Regions from separate parts of the Bacillus capparidis genome, predicted to be linked through region 1. Evidence: predicted binding sites of a transcription regulator. Region 1 holds the regulator's gene; the other holds the start of a gene.
What was found. The regulator LexA, encoded in region 1, represses DNA repair genes until DNA is damaged. The targets are predictions, from matches to a motif close to CGAACATATGTTCG.
Positions count from the first base shown of each region.

Region 2: JOC74_RS00200 (YhjD family protein) is a predicted target of LexA. The motif match lies at 1,822-1,835, and genes of this name have one in related genera.

Region 1 covers NZ_JAFDST010000001.1:597,757-604,338, forward strand. The annotation lists gene comJ (competence protein ComJ) at 1-26, opposite strand, end outside; gene JOC74_RS02970 (NucA/NucB deoxyribonuclease domain-containing protein) at 75-461, opposite strand; gene JOC74_RS02975 (DUF421 domain-containing protein) at 919-1,638, opposite strand; gene JOC74_RS02980 (SGNH/GDSL hydrolase family protein) at 1,839-2,495, shown strand; gene lexA (transcriptional repressor LexA) at 2,660-3,280, opposite strand; gene yneA (cell division suppressor protein YneA) at 3,438-3,749, shown strand; gene JOC74_RS02995 (YneB family resolvase-like protein) at 3,770-4,435, shown strand; gene JOC74_RS03000 (DUF896 domain-containing protein) at 4,510-4,740, shown strand; gene tkt (transketolase) at 4,902-6,582, shown strand, end outside.
Region 2 covers NZ_JAFDST010000001.1:30,587-37,168, reverse strand. The annotation lists gene JOC74_RS00215 (hypothetical protein) at 1-410, opposite strand, end outside; gene lepB (signal peptidase I) at 580-1,080, opposite strand; gene JOC74_RS00205 (TVP38/TMEM64 family protein) at 1,083-1,703, opposite strand; gene JOC74_RS00200 (YhjD family protein) at 1,862-2,224, shown strand; gene JOC74_RS00195 (competence protein ComK) at 2,317-2,895, opposite strand; gene JOC74_RS00190 (IDEAL domain-containing protein) at 3,161-3,394, shown strand; gene JOC74_RS00185 (methyl-accepting chemotaxis protein) at 3,468-4,118, opposite strand; gene JOC74_RS00180 (protoglobin domain-containing protein) at 4,322-4,759, opposite strand; gene JOC74_RS00175 (carbohydrate ABC transporter permease) at 4,860-5,687, opposite strand; gene JOC74_RS00170 (carbohydrate ABC transporter permease) at 5,703-6,582, opposite strand, start outside.

The DNA of each region.
Region 1 (6,582 bases):
AGCTGATGCACGGGCCATTTTTTCATGGATTAAGCCTCCTAATATGAGAAGAAGAGCCCTGTATTACAAGGCCCCTAATACGACATAACGAATTTGACACGGGTTCCGTCCGGATACGATTCTAGTTGGTTTCCGACCCAAGCGCCCGCTCCGCGGTTGTCGGAGGAAGGAACATAGCGGACGCTTGCACCGTATCCGCCTTCTTCGCACTTCGCCATCGGCCATTCGTCGCGGTCGTAAACTGATTTCGTAGGAATGCCCGCCAGCGATTGTTCGCGTCGCTCTTCAGCGCCGTCACGTTCGATCGTGCAGACGGACGGGTGTCCGGCCATGGCGTCGCGGACGTGGTCTCCCGTGTAAGGATACCGATAGAAAGGGAAATTAAGAGTCACGTCATAGCCTGTTGCCGCTTCTGCCTGCGTCGTATGTACGGCAAACAGACCGACAAGACAGCCAACCAGCGTAGCCACAGTCAAAAAAACAGAGAGTAGTACGGCATTACGTTTTTTCACGTCAATCCCTCCAATTTCGATTTCAGGGCAGTTCTTGGACTGCCCAAAATAAACTCTACTGGAGGAATGTAAAACAGGTGTCAACATCAAATGAAGATTATTTAAACCTTTCCAGGGAATGTAATTTTGGTTAATATGTAAGGGCTTTTTTTCTGTCAAGGTGCGCAAACGCCATACAATTCACAAGTTCAGAAAGGGCAGGAGCTGCCATTCAGCCTTATCCAATTTAAAAACAAAATGAATCATTCAATTGGATAAATAAAGAGCGTGTTTTGATAAATCTTTTCAAAACAATTTGTATAGATAATGGTTGTTGTTGTGTTGATCCTTTCTCTAGCCTAAGCCAACCAAAAAACAGATAGACATGTTACACTCCGGGCATAAAATTATAAACAAGTTATGGTGCTTAAAGTTTGTTATTCTCTATAGTGTTAACGGTTAGTGAATGATCTGTGCCTCTAACTGAAGCGTAAATTATATGTTTTATTTGCTGGTATCCATTCGCCGCCAATTCCTTTTTTAACCATTCATCGTTCTTATTAATTAATTTTAAATTTTTCTTTTGAATCTTCCCCTCAATCACAACGGCAATTGGCAATCCTTTGTATTCAACATTTATATGTAAATCCTTCGGAGTAACGGGCACTAACTCTTTTTTAGGTAATATGCTGATTTCCCCATTAGGTTCCAATATCGCATATTCAATATCTTGGATATCCGGGTATCCTGACGCTCTTAGATTCGATAATAATTCTGCCAATGAATATTTGTTCTTCCTTAAGTTATTGTATATAACCTCGCTATGTTTAATAAGAATTGTCGGATTCCCAATAATAAATTGATTAATCCAATTGTACAAGCTTAGCTTTGAAATAATCAGGTGCACACACGTAACGACAATCATACCAATCAGCGCTTGTACAATTCCGTCTATTTTAATTGCTTCAAAAGCTAAATAAGATAAAAAAATGATTGCTCCAAAATCGTAGGGAGTAAGCTGTGCAAGAGCAGATTTCCCCAAAAATTTCACTGCAAAAATAAATACAACAAAGATAAATATTAAATTGACGACAAAAGAAAACACTTCTAACACCTCGTTTGACGAAATGACAGATAGGAAATCCATGATGGCAAAGAGTCGACTATCTTTCATTTTCCAAGTTGTTCATATAATTAACTACTAAAAGAATTATATACAATTGGGAATTTTTCATGATGGCGAGTTTAGAATGCAAAAAAGATTTTCAAAAATGAAGAATAAATAATATGATGAATGTATGAGGAAGTAATAACAAGAACTTTTCTGAGAACGGGGGCAGGTTGAGTATGAATACATTAAGCAAGTGGGAAAACAAGGTATGGCTTACATTAGGGGATAGCATTACAGAATTTGACCAGACCTTTTACAACGGTGTATTTCTTCGCGGGTATCAAACGATCATGAAGGAAACTATGGGGTTTGCAGAATATATCAATCGAGGAGTTTCCGGAAAAACGATGACCGCCAATGATGAAGGTTCAACTCATGTAGTAGGAGAGGCACAAAATCTGAATAATATTGATGTCATCACAATTTTTGCTGGAACGAACGATTATAAATTAAACAAGCCAATCGGATCATTAGGAGCAATTGGCGATACGGAATTTGATACTTTTACGTTTTACGGCGCTTATCGCTCATTACTTGAAAACCTTCTAACGAGAAAACCAACTATAAAAATCTATTTATGGACTCCGTTACAAAGGGACAATGCTGGATATGATGTGAATTACATAAATCCAGCAGGCCATAAGCTGATTGATTATGTAAATGCCATAAAAGCAGTTGGCCAGATGTATGCCGTGCCGGTCCTAGACTTATATTCTGTAAGCGGTATCACAAAGCTGACCTTAAATACATATACTTGGGACGGCCTTCATCCAAACAATAACGGTTATGAGCGTATTGCTGAGATCGCCAAAGGCTTTATGGAAGTGAATTAAGTGAATTAAGCTCATAAAAAGAGAGAGGTGATAGATTCATTTCATTTAACACGACAGATTCAATTGTTTCTAAATTCATGATGCGCAAAAGGCAACTTAATTGAATTCCTTTAAGATATTTTAAATAAAGAAAGAAGTGCGAATTTTCTGCACTTCTTTCTTTATTAATGAATCGTTCTGTATACGCCGATTACTTTCCCTAAAATACTGACATTTTGTAAAATGATTGGCTCCATCAGTGAATTTTCAGGCTGCAAGCGAATGTAATTATCTTCCCTGAAAAAACGTTTTACTGTCGCTTCATCATCATCCGTCATCGCAACTACAATATCCCCGTTGTTTGCAGTGGTTTGCTGCTTAACAATAACGTAATCCTTATCAAGAATTCCGGCTTCAATCATACTTTCACCCATAATTTCCAACATAAATACATTTTCATCAGGAGGAACAAGGCGATCTGGCAGCGGGAAATATTCCTCGATATTTTCTACGGCAGTAATTGGGCTTCCAGCAGTTACCTTACCGATTACTGGTACAGTAACGACCTGGCTCTGAGGGATTTGGACTACCTCGTCCTCCAAAACTTCAATTGCTCTAGGCTTGGTAGGATCACGCCTGATCAACCCTTTTGTTTCGAGCCTTGCTAAATGTCCGTGCACAGTGGAACTTGAAGCAAGGCCGACTGCTTCACCGATTTCTCTAACAGAGGGCGGATAACCTTTGCGTTTAACCTCTTCTTTTATAAATTGCAATATATCGAGTTGCCTTTTTGAGAGCTTTGACAAAATATTCACCTCTGTACGTCTATTTTACACAAATTATAGCATGTTTTTCCTTAAAGTACAAACATAGGTTCGAAAAAAACGATTGACAGAAACATTTGTTCCCCCTTATACTGAAAATAATCATACGAACACACATTCTATCAAGGGGGAGATCAGCGTGAAGAAGGAATCATTTATTTTTTTCTGTCTATTTGCTTTCACTTTATGCGTGTCTATATCTTTTATATCTTTCTTAGGGAAAAGCAGCAGTGATGAGAATTATGTTAAGATTGAAGTTCAAGAAGGTGACAGTCTTTGGAACTTAGCTGAATTGATGGAGGATAAACAGTCATTGAGCAAACAAGCTTTTATTGAGTGGGTAACTGAAAGAAACCATTTGACCACGGATTCTATTAAACCAGGTGATATTTTGGTGCTGCCCGTTGAAAAGGAACATCCGTCCACATATCAGCTCGCTACTGTCGAATGACCGGAGGATAAGCAGAGAAGATGAAAACAGCAATTATTTATGCTCGTGTGAGCACAACAAAAGAACAGCAGGAAACCTCTTTAAAAAGGCAGCTGGAGGAGCTGGCAGGACTAGCTGCTGAAAACAATATGACAGTTGTTCGGACAATATCAGAAAAAGCCAGCGGCTACGATCTAGACCGGCAGGGTGTGTTTGAGCTGCTTGACAGTATGAAAGAATTTAAGGCAGATGCTGTGCTAATCCAGGATGAAACAAGGCTGGGAAGAGGAAATGCTAAAATCGCCCTTTTGCATTGTATATATAAAGAAGGTGCAAGGATTTTTTCAATTTCCCATCGAGGGGAGCTTGAGCTCTCGGAGGCTGATTCTATGGTTTTAGAGATTGTTAGTATTGTCGAAGAGTATCAACGCAAACTGCATAACCTCAAAATAAAAAGGGGTATGAAAAAGGCTGTAAAAAATGGCTATCGCCCGCAAGATCACTTAGTTCCTTTTCATGACGGTACAGGAAAAGAACGAAAGGATGTACCGCTGGAGGAAATCGTTCGGTTACGGGCACGAAAGCTGACGTTCCATGAGATTGCTGCTACGTTAAGAGGGGTTGGCTATGACGTTTCGAAAGCCACTGTCCATCGTCGGTACCAGGAATACATACAAAAAGAGGAGCAAACGAACGAACGCCCATAACCTAAAACCGTTTGGTTGAAATTTGCATTCTTATTTAGTAGGATGTATGAATAAACCACTTGAAGGAGAAGGTTATGCTTTCCAAAGATAAGATTGCCAGAATAAATGAACTTTCAAATAAGTCAAAGTCAGGACAAATTACAGCTGAAGAGCAGGCTGAACAGAAGAAATTGCGTGAAGAATATTTAAAAAGCTTCCGTTCTTCTATGAAAAAAACGTTAAAAGGCGTTACAGTTATTGATCCTAACGGACAGGATGTGACTCCTGAGAAATTAAAAAACGAGAAGCGAAAGGATCTTCATTAATCCGACAGTTCTTTATTCATATTTGCTTTTTCGACTGAGTTTTACTCTCTCTTTAAGGAAATAATTCCTTTTTCTTAAACCACACAAAAAAGTTGTGAAAACATTTAGAGAGTTTTATGATAAAATAGTGTAGTGAATAAAGCACAAGAAAGGGGATAACTATGTCAAATTCAATCGAATCAAAATCTATTGCAACAATTCGGACACTGTCTATAGACGCTGTAGATAAAGCCAACTCTGGCCATCCAGGAATGCCTATGGGAGCTGCTCCAATGACGTATTCTTTATGGGCCAAGCATTTGAATATTAACCCGGAAAATCCTGAATGGTTTAACAGAGACCGTTTTGTTCTTTCAGCAGGTCACGGTTCTGCACTTTTGTACAGCATGCTGCATTTAAGCGGTTTCGATTTGACAATTGATGACCTGAAAAGCTTCAGACAATGGGGAAGCAAGACGCCTGGTCATCCTGAATTCCGCCATACTGCTGGAGTAGATGCAACAACGGGTCCACTTGGACAAGGAATCGGAATGGCAGTCGGAATGGCATTAGCAGAACGTCATTTGGCAGAGACTTACAACCGTGATCATTTTAATATTGTAGATCACTTTACATATGCCATTTGCGGAGATGGAGACTTGATGGAGGGCATTTCTAATGAAGCGGCGTCTTTAGCCGGACATTTAAAATTGGGTCGCCTTATCGTCATGTATGATTCCAATGATATTTCTTTGGACGGAGAACTTCATCAATCCTTCTCAGAGGATGTAAAACAGCGCTTTGAAGCTTTGAATTGGGAAGTACTTTACATCAAAGACGGAAATAATGTTGAAGAAATTTCAGCTGCAATTGAAAAAGCAAAACAAAACCAATCACAGCCTACATTGATTGAAATTAAAACAACCATTGGCTTTGGTTCTCCTAACCGCGCAGGAACATCCGGGGTTCACGGAGCTCCGCTTGGTCTTGATGAAACCAAATTGACAAAAGAAGCCTATAAGTGGACATATGATGAGGATTTTTATGTTCCTTCAGAAGTGTATGACCATTTCCAAACTGAGATTAAGGAATCTGGGAAGAAAAAAGAAAGCGAATGGAACGCGTTATTTTCTGAATATAAAAAAGAATATCCAGAGCTTGCCGCGCTGCTTGAAGCAGGTATAAAAGGAGAGCTTCCGGAAGGCTGGGACAAGGATATCCCTGTATACGAGAAAGGTAGCAAGCTTGCAACAAGAGCTTCTTCCGGAGAGGCACTTAACGGTATTGCAAAGAACCTTCCGTTTTTCTTCGGTGGCTCTGCAGACCTAGCAGGATCCAACAAAACAACAATAAAGAATGCCAAAGATTTTTCAGCTGCTGATTATTCAGGGAAAAATATTTGGTTCGGTGTTCGTGAATTTGCAATGGGAGCCGCTTTGAATGGAATGGCGCTGCATGGCGGATTACGAGTGTTTGCCGGAACGTTCTTTGTATTCTCTGACTACTTGCGTCCAGCTATCCGCCTTGCTTCTCTCATGGGATTGCCTGTTACCTATGTGTTTACTCATGATAGTGTAGCAGTCGGCGAAGATGGACCGACGCATGAGCCGATTGAACAGCTTCCTTCATTACGCGCGATGCCTAATTTGTCAGTTATCCGTCCTGCTGATGCGAATGAAACGGCTGCTGCTTGGAAGCTTGCTGTTTCATCTGAAACGCATCCTACTGCACTTGTTTTGACAAGGCAAAACCTTGAAACGATTGATCAGTCTGCAGACACTGCGTTTGAAGGTGTGTCAAAAGGAGCATACGTTGTCTCTGCAAGTAAAAATGAACAGGCAGATGCTTTGCTTCTTGCTACTG
Region 2 (6,582 bases), 570 kb from region 1:
AGCTCTGAGAAGAGAGGGTTACTGTTAGGTAAAAGGAACGCTCCTGATACCCCCACAACTGCCGTGAGAAACGTATAGAAAAAAGAAAGGATTAAACGGCTTGCCAGCAAGACCTCCTGCTTAATCGGCAGCATGGAGGCTTGAACATAAAATGCATTGGCATATAGATGGCTTTTTATTTTCACCACTCTGAAAATTTGGAGCCTCCCTGAATACGGATAAAACATAACAAAGATACATAAGACCAAATCTGCGATGACGGCTCCCCAATTTTTTATATCCCGGTCAATAAAAAAACCAAAGAAAAAAGCAATGATAGCAGCCATAAAAAGCTGGCGCAGCAGCTGATTCACAGGAGTTACCTTTAATTCATACGCCACGAGCCCCCACAATTGTTTTTGATTTGCCACGTTGTTCCCTCCAATAGTGTTTATATGTTTATATACAGTAATACACAATCATCTTTTTTTCAAGCTTTTTTCGCAAAAAAAGAACGCGTTACCAATTCATTGCCCGGGGAATTTTCATATACAAAAAAAGAAGAGTGAATAAATCCCCCTCCTTTTAAACGTATCGTAATTAATCCGATACAATCCCCACTACATCACGATTTGAAATAAATCCGAAATGACGGCTGTCAAAGCTGTGTATTCGGTTGTCTCCCATTACAAAATAACTATTCTCCGGAACTTCCTTTTCACCTGTTACTTCTTTCAAAGTAAAATCACCTGTTAACGGGTAGCCTTGATTAACTGTCTTTAAATCCTTAAGAAAAGGTTCATTAACAGGTTTTCCGTCCACATACAGCTGATCCTTGTCATATTCAATCGTATCTCCCGGCAGTCCGATCACTCGTTTGATATAAACATTATTTTCAGGACCATTAAATAAAAGGATATCGAAGCGCTTGATTGTTTTGAAATGATGGGCGTACTTATTAATCACAAGCTCGTTTCCCTCTTGAAAGGTTGGGTTCATGCTGATTCCTTCTACCTTGTATTCAATAAAGACTACATTTTTCACTTGTATTCCCAACACAAGACAAGCTACTCCTGCAATCACCCAGAATTTTTTTTTCACTATCAACGCTCCTCTCTCTCGTTTTCCCTCTTCACGAACTTCACATTAAGACGCTGTTCAAGACGTTTTCCAATAATCCACAAAAGAAAAATGACCGAAGCAGCAATAATTGATCGTATAGGTTGAGTGATTAGCGCTTGTAAATCGTAACCGATAAAGCTGATCATAAAAATCATCACAAGCTTTCCGGCAAACACGGCGAGCAAAAATTGCCAAACACCTATTTTTGACAGACCCGCGACAACATTTACTGCAGAAGAAGGAGTAAACGGAAAGCAAAGGAGCAAAAACAACGGACCAAACCCTCTTCTTTCCACCCAGTGCATCAGTCTTCGCACGGACTTGTGTCTGCGAACAAAACCAAGCAACCGCTCTTGTCCAAAACGTCGAACCAAAAAGAAAACAAAAAATGCACCCGCTGACGAACCGAGCCAACTTAAGACAAACCCTTGCCACAATCCAAACGAATTGGTATTGGCAACCACAAAAACAACCAGAGGCAAAAACGGAAGAAACGCCTCAATAAATGGCAATAATATCGCAATAAACGGACCGAAAGCCCGATAGGATTTAAACAGCTCTGTTAAATTTTCATTCGAAAAAAAATTGAGGAATTCTTGCACTTCGATACTCCTTAAGATTCGTCTCTCTTTATTCTACACATTTATCAAAAAACTTTAAATCATTCGTTTCATTTTTCGCTCTCTTGAAATAATAACAGAAAATATGTAAAATAAGAAAAGAACATACGTTCGCTACTTGGAGGAAAGAAGGTAAGGATATGTCAAGAATTCCATCAAATATCCAAAACATGATTGAACAAGCCATTTACCTCCCGATGGCTATCGCTATTTTAAACCGTGATCTAACGTTCATTAAAGAAGGACCTTTTAAATTAAAGGATCCTTATTTACATCTTATCGAGGAATCGCTGAAATTAGCACTAAAGGATTTATCTGAAGTAAAACAAGAGCTTAGGAGGAAAAGAATTCGGATACGAAAGGTCAAACAGGATGAAGGATTTACGAAGTACTCATTTCTTTATGACGGATACGAGGAAATGCATAAGTATTTCAATCCCCGTATCCGTGAGCAGGTGAATCTTTTATTAGAGCATTATTTATTTAAAGCCGACCCTTCTTAGCATGCTTTGCATAAATACCCGGGGCAGACTATAACTTAGCCATCAGAATACCCCTGCTCCAATGAAAATTACTGAGGTAATAATTCTTAAAGCTAGTACCTTTTTCTTATTTCACGCAGGATGTAATCGTAGAAAAGCTTGGCTTGGTTTTCTGGAGATAATTCCATAAAATCAGGCAGGTTTGCAGTTTTTGTTTCAAGTCGATCCAAAAATTTGGTTCTAAGCCATGCTGTACGTTGGACTTGATGTTTAAAAGAGGCGGATGAAACAGGGATCTCTAAGGTGCGGCCGTTCTTTAAAAGGACTTTCGTGTTATCCAATTCTGTAGAATTACAGTCATCCACATGCTTAAGCGAAACCCATCCGCATTGTGGACGGCTTGAGGAAAAGGTTGGAAACATAAAAATATTATTAACGTGGTCAACCGCTATTGGCGGTTTATGGGAAACGTTAATCATTTCAAAGGTTCCCGCTTTTCTTCCAGCATAGCTTGACCCATAGTAGCGACAGCTTCGGTCAATAATTTGCATTGGTTTCAATTTGACCTGGAATGACTTTTCTGTCTCAATCACAAGCGAGTAAATGCTTTTTTCTTTTTGCAGAGGCAACACTGCAATGGTTGAACTATTTACCTCGTACGATTTTCTGATTTCATCATTATTAGGATTCAATTGCATACCTCCTGGTTTTGATAGGTATATTATACTATTAATCTACCATTAATATATACATTTATCTATAATTTTACAATATATTTTCCAAACCATGCGTATTTCTGCATTTTCCGCGTATAAATTAGGTCTTTTAGACTGCTATTTTTCAAAAAACCTTCTATCCACTCGACTCCCTGTACAACTTGTCTAAAAATTTTAAATATTTATTGATTTTTTCGCCAAAAGTCCATATAATATAAAAAAGGCATCAGGGGGAATCTCTATGAAAGAGAAAAAAACGTATGCTGAGCTCATGAAGTCCCGTAACACTCAAAAGGGCAATGAACTTGATGTGACGATGCTTGATGTTTATATTCAAATGGTTTTGGACGAAGCGTTATTTACGCGGCGCTTGACAACACTAACTGAAAAGATAAATAAGGCTCTGGATAATCGAGATGAAGAGGCTTTCATAGCTTTATCAAGAGAATACCAGAAACTGTTGGAAAACACATAATGCCGATCCTTTACGGATCGGCTTTCTTATTTTCTAATATGAAGACTCTTGTCCAATAGAGTTCAGCTACCCATTACCTGTTTGTAAGGTCCATTAACGAATCGATAGAAGCTGATACGTGAGAAATCGCACCCTTTACGTCCTCAAGATCATTGATAAAGGAGAACACCTCTTGATTAATCTGGCTGTCCTCGATTTTGCTCATTTTCATGTTTTCAACAATCTCATCAAACAACAGATTCACAGAGGTCATCTTCTTTCCGCTTTCTGTGACCATTTCATTGACTTCTGATACATGGCTGGAAACGATGGAAATCTGTGTATTTGTATTTCCGATCAAATTTGATACGGTGGAGACCGATTTTTTTGTTTCTTCCGAAAGCTTTCTCACTTCACTAGCCACCACCGCGAACCCTTTGCCGTGCTCACCGGCGCGAGCTGACTCAATTGAAGCGTTCAAGGAAAGCAGATTGGTTTGCTCCGCAATCTTGGAAACGATTTTCACGATGTCCCCAATTTCATTTGCAATGACCTCCAGCTTCGACATCTCTTCTTCAATTCGATTCATGCTTTGCTCAATCTGATTCATTTGCGTTTGCTGGACGTCAAGTTCCGCTTTTCCGTTAATTGACTTTTTTTCAACTTTTTCAGAGGTTTCTGCTCCTGCCTTTGAAAGAGCCGCTACATTTCCTGATTTGCCGGTTAATCTTTCAACAGAATCCATTGTCTCTTGAAAAATATTTGCTAAGGATTCAGACGTCTCCTTTATTTTAGTATGGAGCGTATCCCTTTTGGCTTCTTCCACATCGCGATGCCTCGTATATTCCGCTTGAAAAAGCATCCAGGACAAGCTGCTGCTCAAGGTTCAAAATTTTTGTCGTTGCCTCCATTGCCCGTCTCATTTCTTGCTTATCCATGATATGCTTATCAAAAAGGATGATAAATGATAAAAGCAAATTCTAAAAATGCACATATGTACCATTTGGGAATCAGCCCGATCCGAAGATGAATATGTGCGATTCTTTTTCTTTTTTCTAAAAACTCTTCTTCTATCCTTCCTGTGAACATTTCCTGGATATGGATCATCAGCGTTTTTTTTAACCTCTCCACTGAGCTGTGCCGATTGATCGTTTCTTCGAGGGAGCTTTCTATCGCAAGGTTTTGATAAAATTTGTTGACGATAGTTTCAATCTCTCTGCTTACGATTGGTTTAAGACGTGATAAAATCTCAAGATCCTCTTCCTCCAGGCTGATCATTTGCAGTTGTCTTTTCATCTCCCCGCTTAATTCTGAATTGATTCTTTGCCCCGTTCCGGCTTGCAGCCACTTAAAAATAAGCGGTTCATTCTTTTTACCAAATAACAAAACCATCCGCCTCCACTGTATAAATTCGTAATTTTAATATCGGATAGCGACGGCCATTTTTTAACAATAAAAAAGCCCCCTTTATCAGGGAGCTGATCTTTCATTCTTTTACAGAGCCTGATGTAAGTCCTGACACAATTCTGCGTTGAAAAAGCAGGACGAGTATGACAAGCGGAACGGTTACGATGACAGTCGCTGCGCTTATTTCTCCCCATGGTATCGTGTATTGCCCTCTGAACATGGCGATGCCGACGGGAACCGTTTTAAATGGTTCATCTGTATTAATGGTTAAAGAAAATAAAAATTCATTCCAAGCCGCGATAAACACGAGAATGGCAGTCGTAAAAACGCCCGGTACTGCAAGGGGAAGCACGACCTTGAAATAGGTTTGCATTCTGGTTGCGCCGTCGATTCGGGCGGCTTCCTCCAAATCGAAAGGGATTTTCCGAAAAAAAGTGACGAGTAACCAGATGGATAGCGGCAAAGCAAAAGTAGTATAAGGGATAATCAGTCCCAAATAGCTGTTAGTTAAGCCAACGTTTCTTAAAAAAAGATAGATCGGCGAAATCGTTGCTATCTGCGGAAACATCGACACGGATAACACGATGCCAAGAAACAATGTTTTTCCTTTAAAATCAAGCCTGGCGATCGCGTAAGCGGCAAATGCTGCCACAAACACGGTATAGGCTGTTGTAATTCCGGCAACTACGGTTGAATTCCACAAATACTTAATAAACGGATATTCAGTAAACACTGAAACGTAATGCGAGAATGTGGGATTAGAGGCAAACCAATCGAAAGCCCTTTCCCCGAACAGCGCGGACAAGGGTTTGATGCTGGCAAGCAAAATCCATAAAAAAGGAAACATGACGAAAAAAACAAATAAGATTAAGCCAAGATAAAAGAAAGGTCCCGCTTTTTTTTTCACGGTTGCACCACCTCCTTATTTTTTGTCAGAAATGAGGTCTGATCCGAGCAGCTTAATATAAATAACGGATATAACCGCCACACATAGAAAGACGATAACAGAGATTGCCGAGCCTTGACCGAAATTGGTTTGGGAAAACATGATTTTATACGCATAAAGAGAGATTACCTCTGTACTGTTTGCTGGTCCTCCTCCAGTCAACACATAAATCAAATCAAAGACACGGAAGGCATCCAGCGTTCGAAATAACAATGCCACAAGGATGCTCGATTTCAAAAGTGGCAGTGTAATCGTGACAAACCGTTTCCACTTTCCCGCACCATCAATCGAAGCTGCTTCATATAAGCTATTTGGGATCGTTTGTAATCCAGCGAGCAACAAGAGAGCCATGTAAGGCGTCGTTTTCCAAACGTCTGTAAAAATAATGGAGAACATCGCACCTGCCCCACTTGTCAATAAATCTCCCATCGACTCGAACAGCCCAATGTCAGACAAGTATTTTGCGATAATTCCGTTTTGGCCGTCGTATAAAAACTTCCACATCAAAGCCGATACAGCTGTCGGAATCGCCCACGGAATAAGAATGGAAGCACGTACCATACCTCTTCCAAAAAAGCTTTTGTGAATTAACAGGGCGATCGCAAGACCGATAATAAGCTCAATGCAGACCGAAATGACGGTAAAAAACAACGTATTATAAAGAGAATTCCATAGCCTCATGTTTGAAAATAAATTGCCGTAATGAGCTAATCCGATAAAATTCGGCTCTACCACAGCATCGTCCATGCGTTTTGCAAGCCCCGTGATTTTCTCATCTTTTTCCAGAGCTGCGATTCCAGTTATCAATTCACTTGCTTGCTTTGATTTTTCAGTATAGTTTTCAGCCTCTTGTTCA